DNA from 3 places in the Flavobacterium sp. 28YEA47A genome. Region 1 is predicted to be linked to each of the others. Evidence: riboswitches for the same ligand, from Rfam matches in the RefSeq annotation. Region 1 holds a riboswitch; each other region holds the start of a gene.
What was found. Region 1 has a riboswitch for S-adenosylmethionine ahead of ABH942_RS06625 (homocysteine S-methyltransferase family protein). Riboswitches for the same ligand answer to the same signal wherever they lie in the genome.

Region 1 (10,834 bases):
TAATTATTATTTAGCAACTGCAAAAGATGAGTCCTGGGCTACAAAAAATGTAATGTTTAAATCAGCAACCATAGTTATGGATGGGGATGGAAACATCTTGAGCCAGACCGAAAGGAATTTGTCGGAAAATGCGGGTATGTTTGATGTCTATTATAGCTCAATCGGGGAAAGGCTGCAGTATGTAAAAGCAATGGTAGATCTGAACAAGGCTTTGAGCTCCAAAAAAACGAAAGATTCTGAAATCGTAAAGAAATTGTTGCCGCTTTCAGATGATAATCTGTATAGCTGGTCTATTGAACCGCCGGTAAAAGTGGCTGTTAGTTTAGCGGAATCATCTATGGTTGAGCAGGTAGAGGCAGATACAATACAGGAATATCCGAATTACGAAAATCAAACAGCCTATACCAAAGTAAATTTTGATAAAAAGAAACTGCTTTCTGTTTGGGATAGGATTGTCAATAGTCATGCAAAAGATAAAACACCAGATATGGATTTTGTAAAAATTGCATTGGCCGAAGTACAAAACAGAGGGTTTTATTATAAAATTTATAACGAGGGGAGGCCATTTGATGAAGCCAACTTTAAAGCGATTGATTATCTGTTGAAACATTATGACGCGATTCTCGAAGAGCAAAAAAAGACATCTGAACAAGGTGATACTGCGTATGGTGATTATATCCCAACCATAGAAAGCCAATTACCATTAGCTATTTCCAGTGGTATTTCTCAGATTGGAGAAAATACCGATGAGAGATACAGAAACAGGATAATGGATATTTATAAAAAAGTAATGGCGAAAAAACCTCAGGATTATACTACTAACATCGAATATTTAAGAATTTTACAAGGTATTGCTGAAGCTCAAGATAAAGAAAATCCATTTGTGGCTGAATATGATGTCTTCTTCAAGGAAGCATTTAAAGGAGGTAAAAACGAAATTGAAATTTTAGATGATCTATATACTGCCCAGATTAAAACGGATTATTCGTATAACGATTGGACGTCTTTTAAAAATTCTTTTTCTAATGCTTCTAACGAAGCAGCTTGGTTTGTGGTTCAAAAAGGGAAAGATCCGGAATCCATTAAAAAGGCAATCCAATGGTCTGAATCCAGTTTAAGGATTGAAAAAAACAGTCCGTATTACTTAGACACTCTGGCGCAGTTATATTATAAAAATGGCGAGAAGCAAAAAGCAATAAAAACACAGGAACAGGCACTGAAATTTTCTGATATAACAGGAGAAGAATCCAAAGCCGAAATGGAAGCTGTTCTTGAAAAAATGAAAAACGGAACCTATTAAAAATAAAAAACCATCCTGAAAAGGATGGTTTTTTTATACCTGGGCTAATGGTTATATTCCAAAAGCGGCTTTTACTTTATCAACAAAGTCAAGTTTTTCCCATGTAAATAGTTCCACTGTAACTGTTTTCTCTTCTCCGTTTGGAGTTTTGAAAGTTTTAGTTACGGTTTCTGGTTTTCTTCCCATGTGTCCGTAAGCGGCAGTTTCACTATAAATAGGATTTCTCAACTTTAATCTTTGTTCGATGAAATATGGTCTCATGTCAAAAAGCTCTTCTACTTTTTTAGCAATCTCTCCATCTGAAAGATTTAGCTTTGAAGTGCCGTAAGTATTGATATAGATACCCATTGGCTTAGCTACACCAATAGCATAAGAAACTTGTACTAAAATTTCTTCTGCCACTCCTGCCGCTACTAAGTTTTTAGCAATATGACGTGTTGCATAAGCAGCACTTCGGTCTACTTTACTCGGGTCTTTTCCAGAAAAAGCACCACCACCGTGAGCGCCTTTTCCACCGTAAGTATCAACAATAATTTTTCTTCCTGTCAATCCTGTATCACCGTGTGGACCACCAATCACAAACTTTCCGGTTGGATTGATATGGTATTGAATTGTATCATTGAACAAATGCGCATAATGCGGGTTGTTTTTGATAATTCTTGGGATTAAGATTTCGATCAGGTCTTTTTTGATTTTAGCAAGCATATTTGCCTCGTTATCAAAATCATCATGCTGAGTAGAAATTACAATAGCATCAATACGGACAGGCTTGTTGTTGTCATCATATTCCAAAGTAACTTGCGACTTGGCATCCGGGCGAAGGTATTTGATTTCGTTATTTTCGCGACGCAGAACGGCTAGTTCTTGCAATAATTTGTGAGAAAGATTCAAGGCCAGAGGCATAAAATCATCTGTTTCATTTGTTGCATAACCAAACATCATTCCTTGATCACCAGCACCTTGATCTTCTTTGCTGGCGCGGTCAACACCTTGATTAATATCTTGAGATTGCTCGTGAATAGCAGACAATACACCGCAAGAATTTGCTTCAAACATATACTCGCTTTTTGTGTATCCAATTTTTTTGATGACATCACGGGCTATTTGCTGTACATCTAAGTATGTTTTTGATTTAACTTCTCCCGCCAGAATAACCTGTCCAGTAGTAACCAAAGTTTCACAAGCAACTTTTGAATCGGCATCAAAAGCCAAAAAATTATCGATTAGTGCGTCTGAAATTTGGTCAGCAATTTTATCTGGATGTCCCTCACTCACAGATTCTGACGTAAATAAATAAGCCATATTTTTTTATGTTTTTAGGAATCGGAAAAATTGCAGGGAAAGGCTAAAGAAGGGCTTCTGCTTTAGCATTTTTATGATGCTTAATCGTTAAGCATCAGAGGTTGCAATCAGTACAAATTTTTCCTCTTCTCGATTTTGATTGCAAAGGTATAAAAGCATATTTAATTGACAAAACAGTTAAGCAGTAAACAATAAGCTAATTTTTTCATAATGATTTAAATCTCTGAGTTTAATACAGGAATTTATTTTTGTGTATAATAACTAAATGTTGTGAAATGAACATTTTTTTGTTATATTGCACAGGTATTAACTAAACTTTTATAGAGAATCTTTTGCTTGCAAGAGGCTAAACAATGGAAATTTATACTTAAAAAAAGTCTGCTTTTTTAAGTGGGCTTTTTTATTTCCAATGCTTAAAGTGAACTTTAATTTAATTTTAATTAATACATTTATGAAAAAAACGTTACTTTCTTTTTTGTTTTTATCTTCAATGGGTTTAAGTGCCCAAGTCACAATTTTTGAAGATGGTTTTGAATCTTATACTAACTTTGCCATTGCAAATATTGGTTCCTGGACACAGATAGATGTTGATCAGGCTCCAACCTATGGGATTGAAGTAGGTACACCTCCAGTTTCTGTAGAATTTGCCAATTCCGGATACACAGGTTCTTTTATTATTTTTAATAGAAATGCTACAAATCCTGTTGTTAATGAAGCATGGGCAGCTCGTACCGGTGAAAAAGTAATAGCCTGTTTTAATGCTATAGTCGATCCTCAGTTAGAATTCCAGGGACCTAATAATGATTGGTTGATTTCTCCACGAATTCAACTTGGAGCTACAGGAAATATTTTGACTTTTTGGGCAAAATCAGCTGCTGCAAATTATCCAAATGAACGTTTCAAAGTAGGAGTTTCAACAACAGGAACAGCTGCTGCAAATTTCACGGTTATTTCAACAGGAAACTATGTGCAAACTACTGCAACATGGACACAATACACTTATAATTTGGATGCATATGCAGGACAGAATGTATATCTATCGATTAATTGTATATCCAACGACCAGTTCGCTTTATTGATAGATGATTACAAGGTTACTGCAACAACATTGTCAACAAATGACTTCTTAGCAAATAACTTCTCAATCTATCCAAATCCAACAACAGGAATTGTTAATGTGACTAGCAAGAATAATACAGCTATCAATTCGATTCAAGTTACCGATTTAAATGGAAGAGTAGTAAAAACTCTGGCTACGGATGGTGCTCTTGAAACTCAGGTTAATATTGCTGACCTAACAACCGGAATGTATTTCTTAAATGTTCAGACAGATTCCGGTTCTGGATCTTCTAAAATTATAAAAAACTAATTTACAGTAGTTTATATTGTTAAAAAATCCGCTTTTAAAAGCGGATTTTTTTTGTTCCAAAATAAAATAAATGTTAAATTTTTATTTTAGGTATTGTCAATTCAAAAATAGTTCTGAAGTTTGTACCATCAAAAAGAAATAAAAATGAGAACTATTATTTGTCATACGTACTGTAAGATGTGGAAAATTTCCGCAGAGGGTACCATTGCCAAATTTTAAGTTTATTTAAAATATATAGCAAAAAGCCTCTGTTGAATACAGGGGCTTTTTTTTTGAAAAAAAATCTTTCGAGAAATACAAAATAAAAAAATGAATACAATAACAACGATTTTCTGTAAAAAGCATATGTGGATGTATTGCCGCCTTAAACTCCATTGCCAAAAGCGAACGACATAATCTCTTTATATATTCAAGTGATAAGTCCTTTTGGTAAGCCGTCCAAAAGGACTTTTTTATTTAAATCTCAATTATAAATCAAAAAAAAATAAAAATATGAAAGCAATAAATGTTTTAGGATACTCAAGAAATAATGAGCAATTCGTAGTAAAGACACAGAATTCTGATGTCAGAATAAGCAGGAACGAAAAATTTCCTGAATTGGAAGGGCCAAGCCCATTCGAATATATCCTTGCAGGATTTGCAGGATGCGTAAATGCTGTCAGCCAACAAGTAGCTGCTGAATTAGGCATAAACCTGAAATCGTTACAAGTAGAAATAACAGGAGAAGCAAGCCTTGAAGAAAGAGTAGGTTTCAATAAAATCGAAATCGTACTGAAGCCCACAACAGATGCTTCACTTCAAGTGCTGCAGAAATGGTTACAATTAGTACAGCAAAAAAGTCCGGTTTATGACAATCTGGTCAATTCCACGCCGGTCGAGCTGATTTTATACAAAGAATATAATTATGCGGCATAAAGCCATATTTGTTTAGTTTGTTTTATTTGTTTGTTTGTTGAAAGACTGCTTTTGATTGCCAGTCAAAAGCAGTTCTTTTAATTAAAAATCTTCAGAACCATGTCCGTTAAAAAAATAAATATCATACTCTTTGGAATAGAAGAGATAGGAAGTTCCCTGATAAATGAAATACTTTCCAATCAGGAACAGCTTCTTGAAAACAGGAATCTCGATTTGAGATTGCCCGTAATTACAAACGCCACTGTCGCTTTTTTTGAAAAGCCAACAGTAAGAAATTCCTGGGAGGCCAATTTCATTCAATTTGCTGTTCCTTTCAGAGTGGAAGACATCATCAGTTTTGTCCAGGAAAATGAATTCGAAAATCTTATCGCTGTTGATACGTCAAACACAGAAGATATTCTTCCAGACTATTTCGATCTGCTCCAGAACGATTTTGACATCATTAGTGCCAATCCGGGAGTGCAAGAGTTTTCGGCAGATTTCAAAATGGCGCTAAATAATAGCATAAAAAAAACCGAAAAAGATTTTGTCTTTATAAACTCAAATGAGAAGAACCTTTCCCAAAAATTAGTTGAACAAATCCTAAGGATTGCAGCCAAGCAAAATTTCCGCATAGCGGTATAATTTCCATAAGCTATTGCAAAAACCAAACATATTGCATTACTTTGCAGTGTTCTTAAAAATATTGATTGTTATCACGAAAGGCGGAGGGATTAGACCCGGCGAAGCCTTAGCAACCCTTTAAAATTTAAAGAAGGTGCTACATTCTACCATATAAATGGATAGATAACACACGGAAAAACCTCAATTTTTCCTCTCTTTTCCTCTGACAACATCTCGATAGTATTTTTCAACCATTCATGGCCAGGAATTGTTTTTCCTATACCATGCATTTTTGAAAAATACTCTGGACTTTTAGATTCATCAGAATCTTGAACAATCTAATAGTATTAAAAAATGTCAGGCATACACAAAGCTATCAAAGAAAGAATTCTCATCCTTGACGGAGCAATGGGAACCATGCTCCAACGGTATAATTTTTCAGAAGAAGATTTCCGAGGTGAAAGATTTAAAGATTTTCCTCATCCATTAAAAGGAAATAATGATCTCCTTTCATTAACACAGCCAAAAGCAATACAAGAAGTCCACCGCCAATATTTTGAAGCCGGTGCTGATATTGTTGAAACCAATACATTTTCAGGAACTACAATTGGTATGTCCGATTATCATCTGGAAGAACTGGTTTATGAATTAAACTTTGAATCGGCTAGGCTGGCTAAGGAAGTTGCAGATGAATTCACAGCAAAAAATCCTGATAAGCCACGTTTTGTAGCAGGTTCTATAGGCCCGACGAACAGAACTGCAAGCATGTCGCCAGATGTTAATGATCCTGGTTTCCGTGCAGTAACCTTTGATGAATTGCGCATTGCCTATAAGCAGCAGGTCGAAGCCCTGATTGATGGCGGTTCGGATATACTATTGGTTGAGACCATATTTGACACACTGAATGCAAAAGCAGCATTGTTTGCAATCGAAGAAGTCAAAGAAGAAAGAAAATTGGATATTCCGGTCATGGTTTCGGGTACTATAACAGATGCTTCGGGCAGAACGCTGTCTGGGCAGACTGTGGAAGCATTCCTTATCTCGATTTCTCATATTCCGTTGTTGAGCGTAGGATTTAATTGTGCTTTGGGAGCAGACCAATTGAAGCCTTATCTGCAACGACTTTCACATAATACCACATTTAATGTTTCAGCACATCCTAATGCAGGCCTGCCAAACGCTTTTGGACAATATGACCAGACTGCGGGAGAGATGCAGAATCTGATTCGGGAATATCTTGAAGATAATCTTATTAATATAATTGGAGGATGTTGCGGAACAACACCTGAACATATTCGCCTCATTGCAGAAGTGGCAAAAGAGTATTCACCCAGAATTGTAGAACCGGTTTAGACTGTAGTAAAAAGAGAAAAATGGCAGATGTCGATTGTAAAAAATATTTAAAATTATCAGGTCTTGAACCTTTAATTATAACGCCCGAAAGCATTTTTGTAAATGTAGGAGAACGCACCAATGTTACCGGTTCCCGAAAATTTCTACGCCTTATAAAAGAAGAAAAATATGAAGAAGCACTGGATATCGCCAGAGCACAGGTAGAAGGAGGAGCGCAGATCATTGATATTAATATGGACGAAGGAATGCTTGACGGCGTTCGTGCGATGACCATTTTTCTGAATTTGATCGCTTCCGAACCTGATATTTCTCGAGTTCCGGTTATGATTGACAGCTCAAAATGGGAAATTATTGAAGCTGGCTTAAAAGTAGCACAAGGAAAAAGTGTTGTCAATTCCATCAGCTTAAAAGAAGGAGAAGAGAATTTTATCCGCCAGGCAAAACTGATAAAGAAATATGGCGCTGCGATTATTGTCATGGCTTTTGATGAAATAGGGCAGGCAGATACTTATGAAAGAAGAATAGAAATCTGCAAACGTTCCTATGATGTTTTAGTCGATAAGGTTGGTTTTCCGGCAGAGGATATCATTTTTGACCCGAATATTTTTCCCGTTGCGACAGGAATGGAAGAACATCGTCAAAATGCAGTTGATTTCTTCAGGGCTACTAAATGGATTAAGGAAAATCTTCCATACGCAAGTGTCAGCGGTGGTGTAAGCAATGTTTCGTTCTCTTTCCGAGGTAACGACAGGGTTCGTGAAGCTATGCATTCCGCATTTTTATACCATGCTGTCAATCATGGTATGACTATGGGAATTGTAAATCCGGAAATGCTGGAAATCTACGACCAGATTCCTAAAGATTTGCTGGAGCATGTTGAAGACGTGCTGCTTGATAGAAGAGAAGATGCCACAGAAAGACTTTTGGCATTTGCTGAAAATATAAAAGGAGATACCAAAGAAGTCTCAGAAAAACAATCACAAGAATGGCGTTTGCTTCCGCTTCAAGATAGGCTGACACATGCTTTAGTGAGAGGAGTAGATGAATTTATCGATGCTGATATAGAAGAAGCCAGACAATTGGCAACAAAGCCTATTGAGGTTATAGAAATCAACCTGATGACAGGAATGAATGTAGTAGGAGATTTATTTGGAAGCGGAAAAATGTTTCTGCCACAAGTAGTAAAATCAGCGCGTGTCATGAAAAAAGCAGTTGCCTATCTGCTGCCATATATTGAAGCCGAAAAAGATGGAGCTTCCAGTTCTGCCGGAAAAGTTTTGATGGCAACCGTGAAAGGCGATGTACATGATATTGGTAAAAATATCGTGGCAGTAGTTTTGGCTTGCAATAATTACGAGATTATCGACTTGGGCGTTATGGTTCCGCCTGAAAAAATTATTCAAACAGCAATTGAGGAAAAAGTAGACATTATCGGGCTAAGCGGATTGATTACGCCTTCTCTTGATGAAATGGTCTATCTGGCAAAACAGATGGATAAGCAAAATGTCAAAATTCCGATAATGATTGGTGGAGCAACAACTTCAAGAGCACATACAGCTGTTAAGATTGCCCCAGAATACAGTGAAACAGTCGTGCATGTAAACGATGCTTCGCGTGCTGTTACCGTTGCAGGAAATCTTATAAATAAAAATACCAACCAGGAATATTTCAAAAGTCTTCGGACAGAATATGACGAGCTTCGTGAAGGTTATCTGAGCAGAAGCCGAGATAAAAATTTCTTAAACATAACAGAAGCGAGAAAAAACAAACTGCAACTGGACTGGACTAATTTTAATCCGAAAAAGCCAAATAGGATTGGAACAAAAGTTATCAACGTAAAACTAAATGAATTGGTCGATTATATCGATTGGACGCCATTTTTCAGAACATGGGACTTGCATGGCAAATTTCCCGACATACTAAAAGATGAAATTGTTGGCGAACAGGCGAAAGTCTTATTTGCCGATGCTCAGGACATGCTACGGCAGATTATACAGGAAAACTGGCTGGAAGCAAAAGGAATTTATGGAATTTTTCCAGCGAACCAAATCAATGACGATGATATTGAATTGCGAAATGAAAACGGTGAATATCTGCAAACTTTCCTGACTTTGAGGCAACAGTCTGCCAAGACAAAAGGAGCGCCAAATATTGCGTTGTCTGATTTTATAGCTCCAAAAGATTCGGGAATTATAGATTATATGGGTGCTTTTTGCGTAACAACTGGTTTTGGAGTGGATGAAAAAGCAGCTGAATTTGAAAAAAATCTCGATGATTATAATTCCATTATGGTTAAAGCTCTGGGTGATCGTTTTGCTGAAGCGTTTGCCGAATATTTACATGAAAAAATCAGAAAAGAAATCTGGGGATATGCTTCTGATGAAGTGTTAAGCAATGAAGCCCTGATTAAAGAAGAATATAAAGGAATCCGCCCGGCACCTGGTTACCCTGCTTGCCCGGATCATTTGGAAAAACCGACAATCTGGAAATTATTAAATGTAGAGCAAAATATAGGCGTAACCTTAACGGAAAGTATGGCGATGTGGCCGGCTTCTTCTGTTTCCGGATATTATTTCGGACACCCTGAAAGTAAATATTTCGGACTGGGAAAAATTAAAAAAGATCAGGTCGAAGACTATGCAAAACGCAGGAATGTCCCATACGAATATGCCGAAAAATGGTTGAACCCAAACATTGCAGATTAATTAGTCGTAAAGTCATCAAGTCATCAAGTCGCAAAGTCGTCAAGTCAAAAATCTGAAATCCAAGATCATAAATCATAGATCGGAAATCAAAAATCAAAAACAAATGAAAGTAACCGAACATATAGAAAAAGCCAATGGCAAATCGCTTTTTTCCTTTGAAATATTGCCACCGTTAAAAGGACAAAACATACAGTCAATTTTTGATAGTATCGATCCGCTAATGGAATTCAAGCCGCCTTTTATTGACGTGACGTATCATCGCGAAGAATATGAATACAAAGAATTGCCTAGCGGCCTACTGGAAAAAAAGATCGTAAAGAAACGTCCGGGAACAGTCGGTATTTGTTCGGCGATACAAAACAAATATCAGGTTGATGCAATTCCTCATATTCTTTGTGGCGGATTTACAAAAGAAGATACGGAAAATTTCTTAATTGATTTGGATTTCCTCGGAATCCAAAATGTGGTAGCCTTACGTGGTGATGCTGTAAAAAATGAAACCTATTTCAAGCCGGAAAAAGAAGGGAACCACTATGCTTCAGAACTTGTAACACAGATTACGAACCTCAATAAAGGTATTTATCTGGATGACGAATTGCAAAATTCTGCGGCTACAAATTTTTGCATAGGTGTAGCCGGTTATCCTGAAAAACATATGGAAGCGCCAAGTTTGGATAGTGATATCTATTTCCTGAAACAGAAAATAAAAAACGGAGCTTCTTATATTATTACCCAGATGTTTTTTGACAACAAAAAATTCTTCGACTTTGTTGCCAAATGCAGAAAAGAAGGAATCACGGTTCCGATCATTCCGGGACTAAAACCCATTTCAACAAAAAAACAATTGAATCTGGTACCACATCGTTTTAAAGTGGATATTCCTGATGAGCTTATTATGGCTATCGTTCGCGCTAAAGATACAGAAGCCGTAAAACAAATCGGGATAGAGTGGTGCATCAGTCAAAGCAAAGAATTAATCAAACAAGGCATACCGGTCTTACACTATTATTCTATGGGAAAATCTGAAAATATCAAAGCAATTGCAAGAGAAGTATTCTAAGCCAGGTCTTGCAAGATTGTTTTAATTGGTTATTTTTGAGTCTTATAAAAAGTATTGTATGCTACAAAAATACCTATCAGAAACAAAAATTGCTTATTTTTCTATTGTAATTGCTCTCTTGGGAATTCTTCTTCCACTGCTTACAGTTGATATTCATACCTTGCCAAAAGAAGCTGTATATACAATAGGTTTTATACAACATATTTTTCAGTCAATACATCTTACAG
Region 2 (10,834 bases), on a different contig from region 1:
CAAAAATAGCAATTTTCATCTAATCAGCGAAAGAATTATTTCTTTTATTTAATGCTTGCCTGCCTATTCTGATTCTATTTTTATTAGTATCCCACATTATTTATTATTTCATTTTTTTCATTAAAAACACAAAAATAAAAGCAACTTTTTCACTTTTTTAACATCTTTAATATACATTAAAGTCAAAACCCAATCCTTTAAAACAAATAATCATGAAAAAAATTCAACTAATATGCTTATTTGCAATAATGATATTGCTAGGCTGCAATAACGACGACGATAATAGAAATGATACTTCATTGCGAGGAGTATGGAAATTAATAGAAGTCAACGGTACTATAGCCGGAATCAGAGACCAGTTTGAACCGGGAGTTATCCAATGGAATTTTAATGCATCCAATCATACTTTCACAGTCGTAAATAACAATACAGACGAATCCAAACAAGACATATTTGAATCAGGCACCTATAATTACTCTATAAGCAATAATGTTATGACTCCTGAAACATGCGCCCGTTCTCTTTCTCTTGCCGGAACAAATTATGGTTGTTATATAACCACTAATACAACTTTACAAATTAATCAAGGCGAAGCAGATGGCGTCATTCTCAAATTTATTCGTTAAAATAATTTAAGTTTTAATATATTATTGTTTTAAAAACAACAATATGTTGATTTTTGTTAATATAAGTTATTATTTTGCATAATATAAAATTCGATTATAATTTTGTATAAAAGAATTTAAAGTCATGCAAACGAAAGATTTACTGCAATTGTCAGAAGAGTTTGGAAGCCCGCTGTATGTATATGATGCTGCAAAAATCCAGTCTCAATATACCCGACTGACGGATGCATTTTCAAAAGTCGGAAGCTTACGTATAAATTATGCTGTAAAGGCATTATCGAATATTTCTATATTAAAACTTCTAAAGGAATTGGGTTCTGGATTGGATACGGTTTCTATCCAGGAAGTTCAACTTGGATTGTATGCCGGATTTGAACCGGAAAAAATAATCTATACACCCAACGGCGTTTCTTTTGAAGAAATTGAAGAAGCTGCACACCTTGGTGTTCAGATCAATATCGATAATTTATCCGTATTGGAACATTTTGGAGCAAAATACCCATCAATTCCTGTCTGCATCAGAATCAATCCACATGTCATGGCAGGCGGAAACGCTAATATTTCAGTCGGTCATATCGACAGTAAGTTTGGAATTTCTGTACATCAGATGCCTCACCTATTACGTATTGTCGAAAATACAGGTATGAACATCAACGGAATCCATATGCATACCGGATCTGATATTCTCGATATTGAAGTTTTCCTGTATGCGGCCGAAATACTTTTTGATACCGCCAAACATTTTAGCAATCTTGAATTTCTTGATTTTGGAAGCGGCTTCAAAGTACCTTACAAAAAAGACGATATCGAAACCAATATTGAAGAGCTAGGTAAAAAACTGAGCAAGCGATTTAATGCCTTTTGCAAAGAATATGGCCGTGATTTGACTTTAGCTTTTGAACCGGGTAAATTTCTGGTTAGCGAAGCCGGTTTCTTTTTGGCAAAAGTCAATGTAGTAAAACAAACAACTTCTACTGTTTTCGCAGGTGTCGACAGTGGTTTCAACCACTTAATAAGACCTATGTTTTACGGTTCGCAACACCATATTGAAAATATTTCCAATCCTAAAGGTAAAGAACGCTTTTATTCTGTTGTAGGATACATCTGCGAAACGGACACTTTTGCTAACAATAGAAGAATTGCTGAAATTAAAGAAGGTGATATTCTGTGTTTCAGAAATGCAGGAGCCTATTGCTTTTCGATGTCATCCAATTACAATTCCAGATTCAAACCTGCCGAAGTATTATGGTATGAAGGAAAAGGACACCTCATTAGAGAAAGAGAAAATTTTGACGATTTAATAAGAAACCAAATCATTGTAGAATTTGACAAAAGTTACGAGCTGGTTTCTAAAATTAGTTAGGTTAAGTATATTTTGAGGAAGGGTCCCATAGCATTAGCTTGGGGCTTTTTTTTTATAAAAACTCTTAAAATAACAAATAGTTAATCGCTGTAAAATGTTAGTTCATTATCTTTGGGCTTCATAAAGATTTTACCACATGGATAGAAGGAAGTTTTTCAAAAACGGTTCACTGTTTACAATCGGAACTGCAGTTTTGAATCCTTTTCAGGGCAATGCCAATGTTCTGGATTTTGAAACGATTAACAAAAATAAAAAAGCCAAGAACATCATTTTGCTGGTTAGTGACGGAATGAGTACCGGGACACTTAATATGGCCGACTTGTTCTTGAACAGAAAATATGGAAAAGGATCCAATTGGATTCAATTATATAAAGACAACAGAGTTTCCAGAGCTTTGATGGACACGGCTTCAGCCAGTTCTATTGTTACGGATTCTGCTGCAGCCAGTTCTTCCTGGGGCGGTGGTTTTCGTGTTAACAACGGATCACTGAATGTAGGGCCTGACGGAAAACCACACCTTCCTATCTGGCAAAAATTCAAAAGAAGCGGAAAAATGGCGGGATGTGTAACTACCGTTCCAATTACCCATGCTACTCCTGCCGGCTTTTGTGTAAATAGCAAAAGCAGAAACAGTCAGGATGATATTGCTGAAATTTATCTTGAACAAGGATTTGATATTATGATGGGCGGTGGTAAAAATTATTTTTCAGCCGAAACCAGAAAAGATAAAAAAGATATGTTTGCTGCATTCGAAGCAAAAGGTTACCAAATAGCAAAAACACGCTCAGAAATGCTTAGCATTCCAAATGATAAGCCGATATTGGGTGTTTTTTCTGATGATGCACTCCCTTATTCTGTAGATCGAAATAGTGATGACGATTTAAAAAAAACCGTTCCTACTTTAGCAGAAATGGCACAAAAGGCTATCGACCGAATGAAAAGCCACAAAAACGGATTTGTCCTTCAAATAGAAGGCGGAAAAGTGGATTGGGCAGCCCATGCTAATGATATTGCAGCTTTGATAAATGACCAGGTTGCTTTTGACGAAGCCGTAAAGGTTGCCATAGACTTTGCAGAAAAAGATAAAGAAACCTTAGTTATCATTACAACCGACCACGGAAATGCCAATCCCGGAGTAATCTATGGGAAAAATGCCAATGACAATTTTGACAGCATCCAAAAATACACTCATACCAACGAATGGATTCTGAACACGATCACTCCGAGCTTTTCAACTTCACAAGTAAAAGAAGTTATCGAAAAGGCAAACGGGCATGCTCCTTCTGATGAAGATGCCAAAATAATATTGAGTTATTATGATGGATTACATAAAGAAGAAGGTCTATACAATTATAAAAAACTGCCATATAAAGCATTTTCAGAAATGCAGCAGAAAACAAATTCTGTTGGATGGATTAGTATGGATCACTCCGCTGATTATGTTGAATTGGCAATGTTTGGCCCTGGAAGCGAGCTTCTAAAGCCTTTTGTAAAAAACACGGACCTGCATTATTTAATGCTTCAGGCTGCCGAAGTTGAGAATAAGTTTTAAACATTACCAAAAATAAAATCACAAGACCGTTTTTTTTAGACGGTCTTTTTTTATATTTAACATATAAAAATCTCCCAACTAACTATAATACTATGGAACTAGAAAAAGTATTCCGAAATAATGAAAAGTGGATTGCTGAAAAATTACAAAAAGATCCGGACTATTTCATGAACTTATCAAAAGGACAAAATCCGGATATCTTATATATTGGATGTTCTGACAGCCGTGTTACAGCAGAAGATTTGATGGGCGTTTCTCCCGGAGAAGTTTTTGTGCACAGAAATATCGCCAATATGGTAATCAGCATTGACCTGAATGTGATGTCTGTATTGAATTATGCAGTAAACTACCTTCATGTCAATCATGTCGTAGTTTGTGGGCATTACTTCTGTGGTGGTGTAAAAGCTGCCATGCAGGCTGAAGATTTGGGCGTTCTTAATCCATGGTTGCGAAACATACGCGACGTTTACAGGCTACATAAGAATGAACTGAATGCTATTGAAGATGAAACCGCAAAATACAACAGGCTGGTCGAATTAAATGTACAGGAACAGTGCGTTAATTTGGTTAAAACTGCCGAAGTGCAAAAAGCATATAACGAAAGAGGGCTTCAGATTCATGGTTGGGTATTCGACATAGAATCCGGAAAACTAATTGATCTGAAACTGGATATTGACCGCATCATGAAAAATATCATGGAAATCTATAATCTGGGTCACGATTAAAAAAATGGCTATCGGGAAGTTATACCAGACAGGTAACGTTCAACGCTCTATTATTGAACTTTGCAAAAAAACATAAACATATTAGAGACTGTTTTTGGCATAAGGTTTCAGATAATCAATTAAAAAAAATCCCTTTGCTGAGCAAAGGGATTTTTTTATAAAGAAACAGCTTCCTGTTTTGCTTTTTCGAATTCAGAAACCATATCCTGAACAATTTCTTTTACCGGTTTTATATCGTGGATCAGTCCTGAAATCTGGCCGATTTCAAGTTCGCCTTCTACTAAATCACCTTCAAACATTCCTCTTTTGGCACGGGCTCTTCCCAATAAAACCTTAAGATCATCTGTTGTTGGGCATTTGGCATAAAGCTCCTGTATATCCTGGTAGAATTTATTTTTTATTAATCGCACTGGTGCCAGTTCTTTCAAAGTCACTTGCGTTCCGCCTTCTTCCAAGTCGACAATAGTCTGTTTAAAATCAGCATGGGATGAACTTTCGATTGATGCTGCAAAACGGCTTCCTACCTGAACGCCATCGGCGCCCAAAACCATTGCGGCTAGCATTCCTCTTCCTGTAGCAATTCCTCCGGCTGCAATGAGCGGAATTTCTATTTTTTCGCGAACCATAGGAATTAAAGTCAGTGTAGTTGTTTCTTCTCTTCCATTATGACCACCAGCCTCAAAACCTTCTGCAACAACCGCATCAACGCCAGCTTCCTGCGCTTTTAGAGCGAATTTTGAACTGCTAACCACATGAACAACCGTGATTCCTTTTTCTTTTAAGAAGCTCGTCCAAGTTTTAGGATTACCCGCAGAAGTAAACACAATTTTTACGCCTTCTTCTACAATAATATTCATGATTTCTTCAATATTCGGATAGAGCATCGGAACATTGACACCAAATGGCTTATCAGTCGCTTTTTTACATTTCTGGATGTGTTCTCTAAGAACTTCCGGATACATTGATCCTGCTCCAATTAATCCCAATCCACCGGCATTACTGACCGCACTTGCTAATTTGTAACCGCTGTTCCATATCATACCTCCTTGAACAATTGGATATTGTATATTGAAAAGCTGTGTAATCTTATTCATTTAATTTAGTTATGGTTTATTATTTGTTTTTCGTTTTTCAAACTATTATTTAATCGCTAATTTCCCCGTCTTATACGTATTTCCTGCTTTGATTTTATACAAATAAATACCCGATTGCAGGCTTTCAATTGAAAAGGAAGGATTTTCTTTTTTGACTTCCCTGTTTACGATCTCTTGTCCCAACTGGTTATAAATAAGAATCTGTACTTCTCTATAAAATTCAGGAATGGTCAAATTTACGACAGAATTGGCCGGATTTGGATATACTGAAAATTCATTTTCAGAAAAATGAGGAGTTGCCAAAGCATTGGTCACGGCTTTATTAAAATCTGGTATTCCATAACCAAATTGGTTGTTTGGAGTAGTATACAAATGAGCCGATTGCTTAATCATTTGCATAATCTCTACATTTGTTTTATTGGGAAAAGCCTGCCATAAACAAGCCACCATACCTGAAATTATTGGCGAAGAAAAAGAAGTTCCGTTGGCAGTAACAATATTACCAAAAACGTCAGAAACAACAGCTTGTTGACCTTGCGCCATTATATCGGGCTTTACCCTACCGTCTGATGAAGGACCAATAGAACTAAAACTGGCATAACTGCCATCCGGAGTAACAGCACCCACCGCCAGCGCATTTATAGCATCTGCCGGAGCACTGATGTTTGGATTGGGTCCGGCTCCAGAATTTCCTGCCGAAACAACACAAATCATTCCTCTTGAAAAAGCAATATCTGCCCCACGGGAAATAAAGGCTGTTGTACCGTTCATATTAGCATAGTTATAACTATAATTGGGATTGTTGTATATGAAATATCCTAATGAGGTATTGATTATATCAACACCAAGGCTATCAGCCATTTCAGCAGCTTCAACCCAATAGGATTCCTCTACCGGATTCTCATCTGAAATATCTTCCGTAATAAAAAGATAGTACGAAGCATCGGGTCCTGTTCCTACTAATTGGTTTTCAACATAACCGCCCATAGTAGAAAGCACCAAAGTTCCGTGAGTGCCGCCTGTATAAAAATTTGTATTTCTGTTTACAAAGTCATAGCCTCCTAAAATTTTATTGTTATTAAGAAGTCGTTGAAAAGGCTGTACTGTGTTTACATTAGGGAAACCGGCATCCATGACCGCAATTATTTTTCCATTTCCTGTAAAATCCTGCTGGTGTAACAGATTTCCCTTTAACATTTGAATCTGGTTTGCTGATGTACCGTATCCAAAGCTCACCTGAACTTCCTGCTCTTTATTCACAACAGCTGATTGGGATTGTCGCATGGCCCGTCCCGCAGTATTCAATGTAGCATTAGCAAATTGAACATGGTCTACGAATGTCAGGTTTTCAAGGTTTTGGATGGCTTCTACAGTCCCTCTAATATGCAAAGCATTCATCCATTTTGATTTGGCCTTGACCGTAATTCCTGCTGAAGCCGTAACCTGATTGATATACGATACAGAAATTGGGACATCTTTGTCGTCTAACGAAATATTCTGTCTTGTCCTTCTGTCAAGCGCTCTCTGCGAAAGCATTTCCAGCGGATTTGCCAAATAATAGGTTGCATCTGGTTTATCTGTAAAATACACCCAGGCATCTTCCTGAGCCATAGCCCAGAAGCCTGAAAGCAACACGATTAAAAAGGTAATTTTTTTCATAAGCTATTGTATTGGCTGTCCAAACTTAAACAAATTGCCGCTATCATCAATAATATAAAATTCCCGCATTCCCGAGATTGGCTTTTAAGTACTATTTTATCTTCCAAAACTTTTTTATACCGTTCAAAAACAGCTTCAATATCATGTACGCGAATGTAGCAACTTGAGTTTTCAGGAATTATTTTTTCATTGCATTTCTAAAGATGGATTTCATTATCATCCCATAAAAAATTAAAAGGTCTCATATTTGTTTGCCAACATGCAACCTAAAATTTCCTGATAAAATTGTTTGGATCTTTCAAAATTTAAAGAAGGAAGCTGGGAAATAATTTGAGTGATTTTTGAATTCAAAACCATTATTTTTTTAGATATGAATGTCAAATTTACAAAAATGAAATTTTATAAAATACTTTAACATGCACTATTTACAACATTTACACATAATATAAAACACTGCAAATCAATTAAATAAAAAATATTTTCGTTTTTATTAGGTTTTTAAATATTTTATACTCTAAATTTGCACCCAAGTTCTTTAAAAGATTATTCTTATCCAGAAAGACCGAGGGAATTGACCCGATGACGTCTTGGCAACCTGTCCTATTGAGGATAAGGTGCCACATTCAACCCTTGCTTTAGCAGGGAAAGATAAGCTTAGAAAATAGTACATAATAACTCGAGATATTATTTGCTCTTCTGACTTATCGGAGGAGCATTTTTATTTTATGCCCTTTCCGATATCTGGTTTCGAATATTTTTTTAAAAGCGAAAAAATATTAAAAAACTTAAAAACGAATCAAGATGAAAGAGCAAACTCAAATTCTAAACTACATTCCAGTTGATAAACTAACAGGTTCCATTTCGGTGCCAATTTACCAAACTTCTACTTTTGTACAGGATGCTCCGGGCGTTCACAAAGGTTTTGATTATGCAAGAAGCAATAATCCTACACGAAAAGTTCTTGAAGATCTGGCCGCCAAATTGGAGAATGGAACCAATGGCTATGCCTTTTCCAGTGGACTTGCCGCAATAGATGCTGTTGTGAAATTGCTATCTGCCGGAGACGAAATCATAGCGGTAGACGATATTTATGGAGGTGCTTTCCGCCTATTTACTCATATTTATGAAAAATTCGGGATACAGGTGACTTATGTTGATGCGACCGATGCAAAAAATGTTGCCAACGCCATCAGTGACAGGACAGCCCTGATTTGGATCGAATCTCCAACCAATCCAACATTAAAGATTTCAGATTTGCGTGCCATAGGGAAAATTGCAAAAGAGAACAATATCCTCTTCTGTGTAGACAATACCTTCGCCTCTCCTATCGCCCAAAAACCGATTGATTTTGGTGCCGACCTGATTGTTCACAGTGCAACAAAGTATATTTCAGGACATAGCGATCTAATAGCCGGTTTGGTGATTACAGCTACAGAAGAGTTAGGCGCTAGGATTAAATTTATCCAGAATGCTTCTGGCGCTATTTTAGGCCCATTTGATAGCTGGTTGGTTATACGAGGAATTGAAACCCTAAACCTAAGAATCAAACAACATGCTGAAAATGCACAGAAAATTGCCGAATTCCTGACTACTGAAAAGCTAATCCGCAATGTCTACTATCCAGGATTAAAAACCCACCTCAATCATGAAATTGCAAAAAGCCAGCAGAAATATTTTGGTGGTGTTGTGACCTTTGATCTGGTTATTGACGACAAGGAACTGGCTTCAAGAATCGTATCGGGAACAAAATTATTCCAGTTGGCAGAAAGTTTGGGCGGTGTAAAAAGTTTGTGTTGTCTGCCATGTGAAATGACCCATAAATCAATTCCTGCTGAAAAAAGATACCAATCGGGCGTTACTGATAGCCTAATCCGCCTTTCTGTAGGTTTAGAAGATGCTGATGATCTGATTGCCGACTTAAAGCAGGCGTTACAAAATGCAATTAAAGAAAATGCCACTGTCGAATTCCATAAAAATTAATTACTCGAAAAATGTCAAGAAAAAAATTAAATATAGGATTATTCGGCTTTGGATGCGTAGGCTTCGGGTTGTATGAGGTTTTGCAGAAAACACCGGGATTAAAAGCCGACATCAAAAAAATCTGTGTCAAAAACCAAAATAAGCCACGCGAAATTGGAGCAGAAAACTTTACTTTCGACAAAAACGATATTTTCAACGATCCTGAAATCAATGTTATTGTAGAACTTATTGATGATGCAGATGCGGCTTATGAAATTGTAACGACAGCTTTAAAAAGTGGAAAAGCTGTGGTTTCTGCCAATAAAAAAATGATTGCAGAGCATTTTGAAGAATTGTTGGAATTGCAGAGAAAACACAACGTGCCATTACTCTATGAAGCTGCCTGTTGCGCGAGTATGCCTATCATTCGGAATTTAGAAGAATATTATGATAATGATCTTTTAGAGTCTATTCAGGGTATAGTGAATGGCTCAACCAATTACATACTGACTAAAACTTTTAAAGAAAACCTGTCGTATGAAGAAGCCTTAAAAGAAGCCCAGGAAAAAGGATTTGCAGAAAGCAATCCTATTTTAGACACCGGCGGTTTTGATGCCAAATACAAACTGTTGATTCTTTTGGCGCATTCCTTCGGATATATTGCAAGACCCGAAGATCTTCTGAATATTGGAATCAATAATATTGGAGGATTAGAATTAAAATATGCCCGTGAAAAAGGACTAAAAATCAAATTGGTCGCACAGGCTTTTAAAAATACAGATGGAAATATTACTGCTTTCGTTATTCCAAAATTTGTGGATTCGACAGACCGTCTGTTTAATGTTGATGATGTTTTTAATGGTGTGATTACTAAAACCAGTTTTGCCGACGAACAGTTTTTCGTGGGTAAAGGTGCTGGAGCGCACCCAACGGCTTCGGCTGTATTGAGCGACATTTCTGCTTTGAGCTATGACTACCAATACGAATATAAAAAGATTGCGCAGCAGGAAGATTACAGCCTGTCTGACGACGTAAATCTAAAGGTTTTCCTAAGACACCAGATTGAAGATGCCGTTACTCTAAAAAAGCATTTTTCTGCTATTGACGAATCGTATCTGAATCATGAATCGGGTTATATAACCGGTACTATTTCTTTAGAAAACTTAAGAAACATTCATTTTGACGAAAGCATTGATAAATCTTTTGTGTTATTAGATATTGCCTGATTCGCTGTTTAGTTTTGTTTGTTATATATTTTGTTCAAAAAAACCCGACAAGTGATTGTCGGGTTTTTATTTTATGATAGGTTATAACTTTTCACATCCAAAAGCATAACCTTAGCATCTTAGAACCTTAGCACCTCAGAAGCTTAGGCTATTACTCCAGAACCAATCAATTCTTCTCCTAAATGCCAGGAAACAAACTGTCCTTCTGTAATGGCTGACTGTGCTTCGTCAAAAGCAACATACAATCCATCTTCATATTGGTATAGCGTAGCTTTTTGCAATGGCTGACGGTAACGGATTCTTGCCATTACTTCCATCGATTCGCCATTTTTCAATGCCAAATCCTGACGGATCCAATGCACTTCGGAACGTTCCACAAAAAGGGCTTTTTTATAAAGTCCAGGATGGTGATTTCCTTGTCCGGTATAGATAATGTTATTTTCAACGTCAGTTTCGATAATAAAAAGAGGTTCAACGGTTCCACCTACATTCAATCCTTTTCGCTGTCCTTTTGTAAAGTAATGTGCGCCTTGGTGTTTTCCAACTACTTTACCCATTTCCGGAACATAAGGAATCGATGCTGCTTCATGGGCAAGTTCTTCCTGCAATGAATTAAAACCTGTTTTCTCT
Region 3 (10,834 bases), on a different contig from region 1:
GTTTTTTTGATGATTTCTTTTTGAGTGGCCTTGTATTCGTCATTTTGCAAGAGTGCCTTTATAAGCTCTTCAGTCTGATTCGGGTGAAAAACTTTTCCTTGGGTTTGAGAAGCCAATTGCGTCAGTTTGTTCAGGTCAGGGTTTACAAATTGTCTTTCAATATCAAAATCCAATACTTCAAAAAAACCGTTGTAGGTATTTTTGGATTGCGCCTCTACTACTTTAAAGCTGTATTCGCCGGCCGAAAGTCCGTCAAGGTTGACCTTATAGGAATTATTACCTTTTAAAAGGTCGTAGTTTTTAGTTTGCTTTGTTTTTTTATTTGTGATTGAGATTGTAAGTCTGGCATTTTCATCAAACTCGTAGTTCTTATTAAAATACTGAGCCGTAATTTCAATCGCTTCGCCTGAATTATAGAAGTTTTCATGATTAACTACAAGTGATTTCCTGGCGTTATTGGATGCCAAAAACTGTATGGTCTTATCTACAAAAACATCAAATTTGTCATACGATTGGTTATCGATATGACTTTGCAGTCTCCATTTCCAGATGTTTTCGCCTAAAAGAAATGCGTTTCTTTTTCCCTGGTTTTCGGAATAAGCTAATAAAGGCGAACCGGTATTGACATTTCGGATACGTGATGAAACTAACACTTCTACATTTTCTTTTACCGTAACGGTTCCAAAAGCATTTTGCAATGGCGGCAGATTTTCAAAACCAATATTATCAATAGCAAACAGATTAAACTGAGCATTAAAATCAGACAGATAATCTTCTTTTTGTCCGCTCATTTTGAATTGCAATGTGTTCTGCTGTTGATTCAGGAAATTAAAATCCGTATTCGTTCCTGTTATAATCCAGGTATTCAATCCCGCTAGTTTATTCGCTTCAAAAACAGATTTAAATTCTGCTGTTGGTTGATATAAAATCAAGATATTATAATCTTGTAATGAACTGATTTTATTTGGATTGACTATTGTTACCTTACGTTGTAGATTAGTTTCTATTGAGCGCTTTAAAGCACCAATATCGGGATGATTAATTGCTGTAATGATGGCCACTTCCGACTTTTGATCGATGACTTCAACAGCAAAATTTTTGTGGTTATTATAGGTGTTTTTTTCTGCCTCTTTAGACGTTATAGATGCTTTAAAAACCTGTACTCCTATTTTGTCTGCTGGCAATAAAACATTTAGTACGGCGGTTTTCTTTGAAGGTGTAAAAGAAACACTTTGCTTTGTCAGGACAGCATTGCCTTGTGAAATACTAAAATCGGCCGCAATACTTTTGTTTCCAGAATATTGAAGAAATACTTCTACCGGGAATTTATTTTTGTGGAAAGCATATTTATTGACATTGAGCTGGCTGATTTTTAAATCCAGAAAAGTGGTAGTATCTCCAAGAATTACAGGAAATACTTTATTGTTCGGATTAAAGCTGTAAACATAATCATTCCCAGAAGTTTGGTTTCCATCTGTCAGGATAACTGTTGGAAATGCCGTATTCTTATTAATGCTTTTTAGGTTCTTTGCAACTTCATCCAGATTAGTCTGCGTTCCTTTAAAATCAAAATTGTCAGACAGTTCAAATTCATTTGAAAATTGGTACGACTGTATGTCAAATTTCTCCTGAAGCCTTGAATCAGAAACCAGTTTTTTATAAATATCCAAAGCGGTTTTGTTTGCTTTTAATTCTGTTATAGAACTTGAATTGTCAACAACAACAGACAATGGTGTTTTTACTATATCCAGAGTACTGGTCGTGATTTTTGGATTGATTAGCAACAGTAATATTCCAAAAATAGAGAAGAAACGTAAAAAAGCTAAAAGTAGCTGAGTTCTGGATTTATTTTTAGCCCTAAAAAAATATTGAAAAAAAGACAAACCTCCTGCTATTAGTATTGAAAGTAAGAGTAATAATATGGTGTTTGTCGTCATTTAATCAAGGTATTTTAAAACAAGAAACTTGTAATTGGAAATTACGAATTATGAATTACGAATTACGAATGTAAAATCCGTAATTCGTAATTTGAAATTTATAATTGATTAAGTCAGCATTCCGCCATCAACATTCATAACTTGACCTGTAATATAAGCACTCATATCAGAAGCTAAGAAAAGACAAGCATTTGCTACATCTTCAGTTGTTCCGCCACGCTTTAATGGAATAGCGTCTCTCCATCCTTGAACAACATCTTCGTTTAGTTTTCCTGTCATTTCAGTTTCAATAAAACCTGGAGCGATTGCATTGCAACGGATGTTTCTTGAACCAAGCTCTAAAGCAACAGATTTTGTAAACCCGATTACTCCGGCTTTTGAAGCAGCGTAGTTAGTTTGTCCGGCATTACCCTTCACTCCTACTACAGAACTCATATTTATAATAGAACCCGCACGGTTTTTAAGCATGGTTTTCTGAACCGCTTTTGTCATGTTGAAAACAGACTTCAGATTTACTTCGATTACTTTGTCGAAATCTTCTTCTGAAATACGCATTAGCAGATTGTCTTTTGTGATCCCCGCATTGTTGATCAAAATATCTATATTTCCAAAAGTTGCGATTACGTCATCTACTAGTTTTTGCGCTTCATTAAAATCAGCAGCATTAGACTGATATCCTTTAGCTTTTACACCAAGAGCTATCAATTCATCTTCCAAAATTTTAGCCGCTTCGGCAGATGAACTATAAGTGAATGCCACATTTGCGCCGTGCTTTGCAAAAACTTCTGCAATTCCTCTACCAATTCCTCGGCTGGCGCCTGTAATGATCGCTGTTTTTCCTTCTAGTAATTTCATTATAAAATATATTTAGTTTGTCTTTGTTGAGTGACAAATATAAGAATTCAATCGCAATACTGTAAGACAAGCCTTTAAACTTTAAGGAATTTATCTATCCTTTTGTTCCATGTTTTACTGTAAATCGCAATCAGCGTAAAAATCAGCAATATATAAACATACCATGCGTTTGCAATAAGGTCAATCACATCCAATCTACCTTTAGCAAAATTCAAAATAAGCAATACTTGTGCACCATACGGAAGAATTCCCTGCACAATACAACAAAAAATATCCAAAATCGCAGCTGTTTTTTTAGGACTCAGTTCGTATTCGTCACTTATTTCTTTGGCAATGGCTCCGGTAATTACAATAGAAACGGTGTTATTGGCAATAGCCAGGTTGGTAACGCTTACCAAAGTGCCAATACCCATTTGTGCTGATTTTTTGCTCTTAATTTTTGATTTTATCTTTTGCAGTACATAATCAATACCGCCCGCTTTTTCAACTAGAGCAGCCAATCCGCCTGTTAGCATTGACAAGAGGAAAATATCAGTCATGCTTAAAAAACCTTCATAGTTTTTCTGCATAAAACTCAATACGGTAAAATCGTGTTGGGCAAAACCAATAATTCCTGCAACCAATATCCCGATCAATAAAGTAACAAAAACATTTAGGCCGGAAACAGCCAGACCTATTACTAAAATGTATGGCATTATTGTAATCAGTTCATAACTTTCTTTTTCAATGGCTACAGGGCTTATTTCTGAGTTAAATCCCAAATAGAACAGCAATAGTATTGTGATGAAAGATGCCGGAAGCGCAATAAAAAGATTGACTTTAAATTTATCCCGCATTTCACAGCCAAGTGATTGTGTGGCAGCAATTGTCGTGTCTGATATAATCGAGAGATTATCTCCCAACATCGAACCGCCAAGTAACGAACCGGCAATTAAAGGCATAGAAGCACCACTTTTATCAGCCAGACTGATAGCAATTGGCCCCAAAGCTACAATCGATCCTACTGAAGTTCCTGTTGCAGTTGATAAAAATGAGGCAATTAAAAAGATACCCAACGGGAAATACTGAGCATCGATCGTGCTGATTCCTATATTTACAACTGCATCAACAGCTCCCATCGCTTGAGTAACAACAGCAAAAGCTCCAGACAGCAGATAAATAAGACACATCGTAATAATCTGGTTGTTTCCGCAGCCTTTTATCAGCGTATCGACTTTTGCCTCAATAGATTCCCTGAAAAGTAAAAAGGCTACAATAATACCAAAGGTTACTGCTATTGGTGACGGCAAAGCATAGAAATCATTGAGTAGGATTCCCGCTCCAAGGAAGGTAAAAATAAAAACAAAAAAGGGCAATAAGGCTACTAACGAACCCTGGGTTTTAAGATGTTTCATCATCGATTGCTTAAAAATTAATAAAGCTCACGACGAAAAGCAAACTGAAAAAAGTGTAGGATGGCAACATTTTTTCCAAAAGATTTGGCTTATCGTTTTAGCACCTTGCTTGTTGTTGCAGGTTGCTATCTCTTTATGAGATTCGTGATAACTGATGCAAATATAGAGTATATTTTAAATTATATTTAGTCGAAGTGCATTTTTTACAAATATTTAATAATTTTCGATATAATTGAACTATGTGTAAAAATAAAACCTCTCCATTGCAAATTCAACAGAGAGGTTTTTTAATTATATATTTATGGTGCGGTTAGGCTTCCGGCATGACTACATAACTGTTATCATCTTTTACCTTCGGGAATTCTTTTTTTCTCCAGCGTTCTTTTGCCGCTTCTATTTTTTCATTACTGGAAGAAACAAAATTCCAATAGATAAAACGCTCTTCAGGAAGTGGCTGGCCACCAAAAAGAATAACATGGGTGTTCGGCTTGAGCGTCATCGAACAAGCATTGTCCAGCTTTGAAACCAACATATTTCCTTTTTCTACATGATTGTCACAGGCCTGCACCGCTCCTTCAACAACACAGATTCCAATTTCTCCAAAAAGTTGTCCTTCTGTATGCAGAAGGTATTCATCCTGAGTTTTAATTTCGACCATAAACAGATCCGAATGTACAGGAACCGGCGATTCTTTTCCATATCCTTTTCCTGCTACTAATATAAATTCTGCCGTTTCATCTTTCCAACTCGGAAGATCGTTTCTGTCAAAATGATGAAACTCCGGATCAATATCTTCTTTATCTTTTGGCAGTGCTACCCATATCTGATAGCCATGAATCATAAATTCTTTTCCGTGTCTTAATTCTTCAGGTGTTCTTTCTGTATGGGTTACACCATTTCCGGCAATCATCCAATTCACAGAGCCCGGTGCTATTTTCTGTGCTGTACCCATACTGTCTTTATGCATAACTTCGCCTTCCAATAAGAAAGTCAAAGTTGCAAGTCCGATGTGTGGATGCTGACCTACATCCATATAGTGATCAGGTCCCATTTTTGTTGGTCCCATATGGTCAATAAAGATAAACGGGCCTACCATTCTTTTTTTACGAAAAGGCAGCAGCCTACCTACTAAAAAGTCCCCGATATCACGTGGCCTTTCTTCTATAATCAAGTCGATGTTTGACATATTTTGTTTTGTTTGTTGTGGGTATCTAATTTACTAAAATTATTTGAGTGCTTCCAAAAGAGCTTCCCATTCTTCCAACTTTTGTAAAAAACTTTTAGAGGCATTGGCACCGCTTGGTGATGGCAATATAGAATATTGCAAATCTTTTTTCCGACCTACATATTTATCATAAAAATTGGACGCATTTTTACTCGAAAAAAAGATATGTCTAATATTTGGGTATTGTTTGTAAAAACTTTCGAAATCGTTCGCTTTTTCATTCTTGATATTGCTATCAAGACTTCCTGTCCTTTCACAATAAGCCAACACATCCCAAAGTGCAATATCATTCTCTTTTAATAATTGTTTCTTTTCTGCATACTCTTTTGGCAAAGGCTGGTCAAACAGTGTGAAAAGCAGTTTCCAAAAACTATTTCCTTTATTACCATAATATTCCTGTAATTCCAGAGATTTTTCTCCCGGCATGGTTCCTAGAATAAGGATTTTGGAATTTTGATTTACTAATGGCGGAAAGGCTTGTTTCATTCTTTAAAATTATAAAAAAATCGTCATTAAATAAAAAAGCCTTGCGGTATGCAAGGCTTTCTTTATTAATTGTATGGAGATTATCCCATAACTTCTTTCACTTTTTTACCAATTTCAGCAGGAGAATCAACAACATGGATACCGTTTTCTCTCATGATGCGTTTTTTAGCTTCAGCTGTATCATCAGCACCACCTACAATTGCACCTGCGTGACCCATTGTTCTTCCTTTTGGAGCAGTTTCACCAGCGATGAATCCGATAACAGGTTTTCTGTTTCCGTCAGCTTTAATCCATTTAGCAGCATCAGCTTCCAATTGTCCACCGATTTCACCAATCATGATGATACATTCTGTTTCAGGATCGTTCATCAACAATTCAACAGCTTCTTTTGTAGTGGTCCCAATGATTGGATCTCCACCAATACCGATAGCTGTAGTGATTCCCATACCTTGTTTTACAACCTGATCAGCTGCTTCATAAGTAAGGGTTCCTGATTTAGAAACGATACCTACTTTTCCTTTTTTGAAAACGAAACCTGGCATAATACCAACTTTAGCTTCTTCTGGAGTGATTACACCTGGACAGTTTGGACCTACAAGACGGCAATCTTTATTTTGAATATAAGCGTAAGCCTTAACCATATCAGCAACTGGAATTCCTTCTGTAATTGTGATAATGACTTTGATTCCTGCATCAGCAGCTTCCATAATTGCGTCAGCAGCAAAAGCTGGCGGTACGAAAATAATTGTAGTATCTGCTCCAGCCTGATCAACAGCATCTTTAACAGTGTTGAAAACCGGACGATCTAAGTGAGTCGTTCCTCCTTTTCCCGGAGTTACACCACCTACAACATTTGTTCCGTATTCAATCATTTGAGAAGCGTGAAAAGTTCCTTCGCTTCCTGTAAAACCTTGAACAATTATTTTAGAATCTTTATTGACTAAAACGCTCATAATATATTTTTTAAATTTATTTTTTTGAATGGTGTTGCAAAAGTAAGGTTTTGATGCCTAATAGGAAAGTTTTTTATGCTTAAATATTTAAGAAATCAGGACAGTTGGCTCATTTGAAATCCCCTGTAAAGTTTATCATCTTTTATTTCCCAAATTACCATAAAATGGGCCAAAAGCATCTCTTCTCTTGGGTTTTCAAATGTTTTCACATAGTGTGAATATCTGACAGAAACTAAATCTCCTTCTTCCAGAATGTGGCTAATGCGAATTTTTGATCGGGTATATGCAATCTGAAGTTCCGCAGATAAAGCCAATATTTCAGACTTCTTCATCTGTAAAAATCCTTTAGAGCTATTCCAATCTAAAATAACTTCAGGATGTAATGACGATTCCATGATATTCGAGTCAAGAAGTGCATCTGACTTGTAAAAATTCTGTACGATTTCTTTTGGTGTCATTCTTATTTCAGTTTATTAAGGATTTCCGGAATTTTCTTAACGTTGGCAAACTGTTTTAGTTTTTCACGGGCTTCATCAGCCGGAGTCCCGAAATAAGTCTTATCGCCTTCTATTGACTTTGTAACACCTGTCTGCGCCATTATAACAGCTCTTTCACCTATAGTGATACTGCTGACAACACCTACTTGTCCCCAAATGGTTACTTCGTCCATAATTTTTACGCAGCCTGCTATTCCTGTTTGTGCTGCGATAAGGCATTTTTTCCCGATTACCGTATCATGTCCTACGTGAACCTGATTGTCGAGTTTTGTTCCTTCACCAATGGTTGTATCTCCGGTTACTCCGCGATCGATAGTGCATAATGCGCCTATTCCCACATTATCTTCAATGATAACTCTTCCACCAGAAATAAGCTGGTCAAATCCTTCAGGGCGTTTTTTATAATAAAAAGCGTCAGCTCCTAAAACAGTCCCTGCATGGATTATTACATTATCACCAATAACAGTATGGTCGTATATAGAAACATTCGAGTGAATGATGCAATTTTTCCCTATTTTGACATGATTCCCGATAAAGCAATTTGGCTGGATATACGTTCCTTCACCTATTATTGCGCTTAAAGAAATCGCATTGTCAGTAGCCCTGAATGGTCTAAAATGTTTTGTAAGTTTATTAAAATCCCGAAAGGGATCGTCAGAAATAAGCAATGCTTTTCCCTCCGGGCATTCAACTTCCTTATTGATTAGAATAATCGTAGCTGCTGAATGTAATGCTTTGTCATAATATTTTGGATGATCGACAAAGACAATATCTCCGGGTTCTACGACATGAATCTCGTTCATTCCGTAAACCGGAAAATTTGGATCGCCAATATATTTGCTGCCAATAATATCAGCAACTTCTTTTAAGGTTTGTGTTTTAGGAAATTTCATATTGGTCGTAAATTAGAAATTGAGCTAATAAGAAAATGAGATAACCAAAAAGCTATCTCATTTTCAAATTTACTAATTTAATTATTCTTTTACACGTTCCATGTAAGCTCCTGTAGCGGTATCAATTTTGATTTTGTCACCTTCATTGATAAATAAAGGTACGTTTACAGAAGCTCCTGTTTCTACAGTAGCTGGTTTTGTAGCATTTGTAGCCGTGTTTCCTTTTACTCCTGGTTCGGCATAAGTAACTTCTAATATTATAGAAGCCGGCATATCTACTGAAAGAGGCAAATCAGTTTCTGTATTGATCTGGATCATTACATTTGTTCCTTCTTTCAATAAATCTGGCGCATCAAGCACGTCTTTGTTTAATGAAATTTGCTCAAAAGTTTCAGCATTCATAAAATGAAATTCATTTCCTTCTGCATATAAGAATTGATAAGTATGTGTTTCAACACGGATTACATCAATTTTATGTCCGGCAGAAAAAGTGTTATCCAAAACCTTACCTGAAGTCAAACTTCTTAGTTTTGTTCTTACGAAAGCCGGTCCTTTTCCAGGCTTTACGTGAAGGAACTCAACAATTTTATAAATATCGTGGTTGAATTTAATACACAATCCGTTTCTAATGTCTGCAGTACTTGCCATTTGTTTATTATTTCGTTTTTTATTTTTCTTTAATTTTTAATAAATCCCCGTATATCCTTTCATGACACCTCTTGACGAGTTTCTGATAAAAAGGATAATTTCGTCTCTTTCTGGAGTTGCTTCCATTTCTGCTTCAATGATTCCTAAGGCTTGAGTCGTATTATAGTTTTTTTGGTATAAAATTCTATAAATCTCTTGAATCTCACGAATTTTCTCTGTTGTAAATCCTCTTCTTCTTAATCCGACAGAATTGATACCTACGTATGATAACGGTTCTTTTGCCGCTTTTGTAAACGGAGGAACGTCTTTTCTTAACAATGATCCGCCAGAAATCATGGCGTGATCACCAACACTGATAAATTGGTGAACTGCAGAAAGTCCACCTATAATGGCATAATTCCCAATTGTAACGTGTCCTCCTAAAAGTACGCCGTTCACAATAATTGCGTTATTACCTACATGACAGTCGTGTGCGATGTGTGCAGTTGCCATGATTAAACAATTATTACCAATTACGGTCTGGCCTGAGGCAACAGTACCTCTATTTACAGTTACACATTCTCTGATTGTCGTATTGTCTCCAATAATTGCCAAAGAATCTTCACCTCCAAATTTCAAATCCTGTGGTACTGCAGAAATTACAGCTCCCGGGAATATATTGCAATTTTTTCCGATTCTCGCTCCTTCCATAATCGTCACGTTGGATCCAATCCAAGTTCCATCACCGATTACCACATTATTGTGAATAGTTGTGAATGGTTCGATTACAACGTTTTTAGCGATTTTTGCGCCTGGATGAACGTATGCTAACGGTTGATTCATAAATTTCTTTTTAGTTAATTTTAGCGATTTGCGCCATTAATTCTGCTTCTGCCACTAATTTTCCATTGGCATAAGCATTCGCTTGCATGTGGCAGATTCCTCTTCTGATTGGAGAAATCAAGTCACATTTGAAAATCAAAGTGTCTCCAGGCAAAACTTTGTGCTTGAATTTCACGTTATCAATTTTCATAAAGTAAGTTAGGTAATTTTCAGGATCTGGAACAGAACTCAATATCAAAATTCCACCTGATTGTGCCATTGCTTCCACAATGATAACACCTGGCATTACTGGCGCTCCAGGAAAATGTCCAACGAAAAAACTTTCGTTCATTGTTACATTTTTCAAACCAACAACGTGTGTATCTGACATTTCAATAATTCTGTCGATAAACAAAAATGGAGGTCTGTGAGGCAATATGCTCATAATTTTGTGAATATCCATCAAAGGTTCCTGATTTAAATCATAAACAGGCACCTGATTTCTTTGTTCTATTTTGATAATTTTAGACATTTTTTTTGCGAATTGTGTATTCACAAAATGCCCAGGCTTGTTAGCAATAACCTTTCCTTTGATTCTGGTTCCGATTAAAGCCAAGTCTCCAACAACGTCAAGTAATTTGTGGCGTGCCGCTTCGTTTGGATAATGCAGGGTCAGGTTGTCTAAAATCCCGTTTGGTTTTACAGAGATTTTTTCCTTTCCGAAAGCCACTTTCAGGTTTTTCATAGTGTTTTCGGAGATTTCTTTGTCAACATAAACAATAGCATTGTTTAGGTCGCCACCTTTTATCAGCCCATTTTCAAGCAATGCTTCCAATTCGTGAAGGAAACTAAAAGTTCTTGCATCGGCAATTTCTGTCTTAAAATCAGAAATGCTTTTCATCGTAGCGTTCTGGGTGCCTAAAACCTTAGTACCAAAATCAACCATAGCGGTTACTTGGTAATCGTCTGATGGCATTACCAAAATTTCGCTTCCGGTAGCTTCGTCTGTATACGAAATAACTTCTTTTACAACATATACTTTACGCTCAGCATCTTGTTCTTCAATTCCGGCTTTTTCAATTGCTTCAACAAAGAATTTTGATGATCCGTCCATGATTGGCGGTTCAGAAGCATCCAATTCAATA

Region 2: linked by a shared signal. The riboswitch ahead of ABH942_RS01800 (PLP-dependent aspartate aminotransferase family protein) and the one ahead of ABH942_RS06625 (homocysteine S-methyltransferase family protein) in region 1 are both predicted to bind S-adenosylmethionine.
Region 3: linked by a shared signal. The riboswitch ahead of ABH942_RS09445 (Na+/H+ antiporter NhaC family protein) and the one ahead of ABH942_RS06625 (homocysteine S-methyltransferase family protein) in region 1 are both predicted to bind S-adenosylmethionine.

What each region holds. Positions count from the first base shown of each region.
Region 1 is NZ_JBGCCI010000004.1:47,695-58,528, reverse strand. It holds gene ABH942_RS06650 (hypothetical protein) at 1-1,300, shown strand, start outside; gene metK (methionine adenosyltransferase) at 1,352-2,602, opposite strand; gene ABH942_RS06640 (choice-of-anchor J domain-containing protein) at 3,054-3,971, shown strand; gene ABH942_RS06635 (OsmC family protein) at 4,464-4,886, shown strand; gene ABH942_RS06630 (hypothetical protein) at 4,986-5,510, shown strand; SAM riboswitch class I at 5,576-5,679, shown strand; gene ABH942_RS06625 (homocysteine S-methyltransferase family protein) at 5,844-6,842, shown strand; gene metH (methionine synthase) at 6,863-9,547, shown strand; gene metF (methylenetetrahydrofolate reductase [NAD(P)H]) at 9,651-10,607, shown strand; gene ABH942_RS06610 (RDD family protein) at 10,666-10,834, shown strand, end outside.
Region 2 is NZ_JBGCCI010000001.1:368,075-378,908, forward strand. It holds gene ABH942_RS01770 (hypothetical protein) at 213-626, shown strand; gene lysA (diaminopimelate decarboxylase) at 751-1,989, shown strand; gene ABH942_RS01780 (alkaline phosphatase) at 2,126-3,541, shown strand; gene ABH942_RS01785 (carbonic anhydrase) at 3,634-4,266, shown strand; gene ABH942_RS01790 (NAD(P)H-dependent flavin oxidoreductase) at 4,422-5,360, opposite strand; gene ABH942_RS01795 (S8 family serine peptidase) at 5,406-7,019, opposite strand; SAM riboswitch class I at 7,566-7,674, shown strand; gene ABH942_RS01800 (PLP-dependent aspartate aminotransferase family protein) at 7,821-8,999, shown strand; gene ABH942_RS01805 (homoserine dehydrogenase) at 9,011-10,204, shown strand; gene mnmA (tRNA 2-thiouridine(34) synthase MnmA) at 10,348-10,834, opposite strand, start outside.
Region 3 is NZ_JBGCCI010000005.1:286,275-297,108, forward strand. It holds gene ABH942_RS09435 (hypothetical protein) at 1-1,937, opposite strand, end outside; gene fabG (3-oxoacyl-[acyl-carrier-protein] reductase) at 2,046-2,792, opposite strand; gene ABH942_RS09445 (Na+/H+ antiporter NhaC family protein) at 2,867-4,186, opposite strand; SAM-I-IV-variant riboswitch at 4,246-4,342, opposite strand; gene ABH942_RS09450 (pirin family protein) at 4,497-5,372, opposite strand; gene ABH942_RS09455 (DNA-deoxyinosine glycosylase) at 5,412-5,897, opposite strand; gene sucD (succinate--CoA ligase subunit alpha) at 5,978-6,850, opposite strand; gene ABH942_RS09465 (nuclear transport factor 2 family protein) at 6,946-7,308, opposite strand; gene lpxD (UDP-3-O-(3-hydroxymyristoyl)glucosamine N-acyltransferase) at 7,311-8,240, opposite strand; gene efp (elongation factor P) at 8,322-8,888, opposite strand; gene lpxA (acyl-ACP--UDP-N-acetylglucosamine O-acyltransferase) at 8,925-9,710, opposite strand; gene ABH942_RS09485 (bifunctional UDP-3-O-[3-hydroxymyristoyl] N-acetylglucosamine deacetylase/3-hydroxyacyl-ACP dehydratase) at 9,721-10,834, opposite strand, start outside.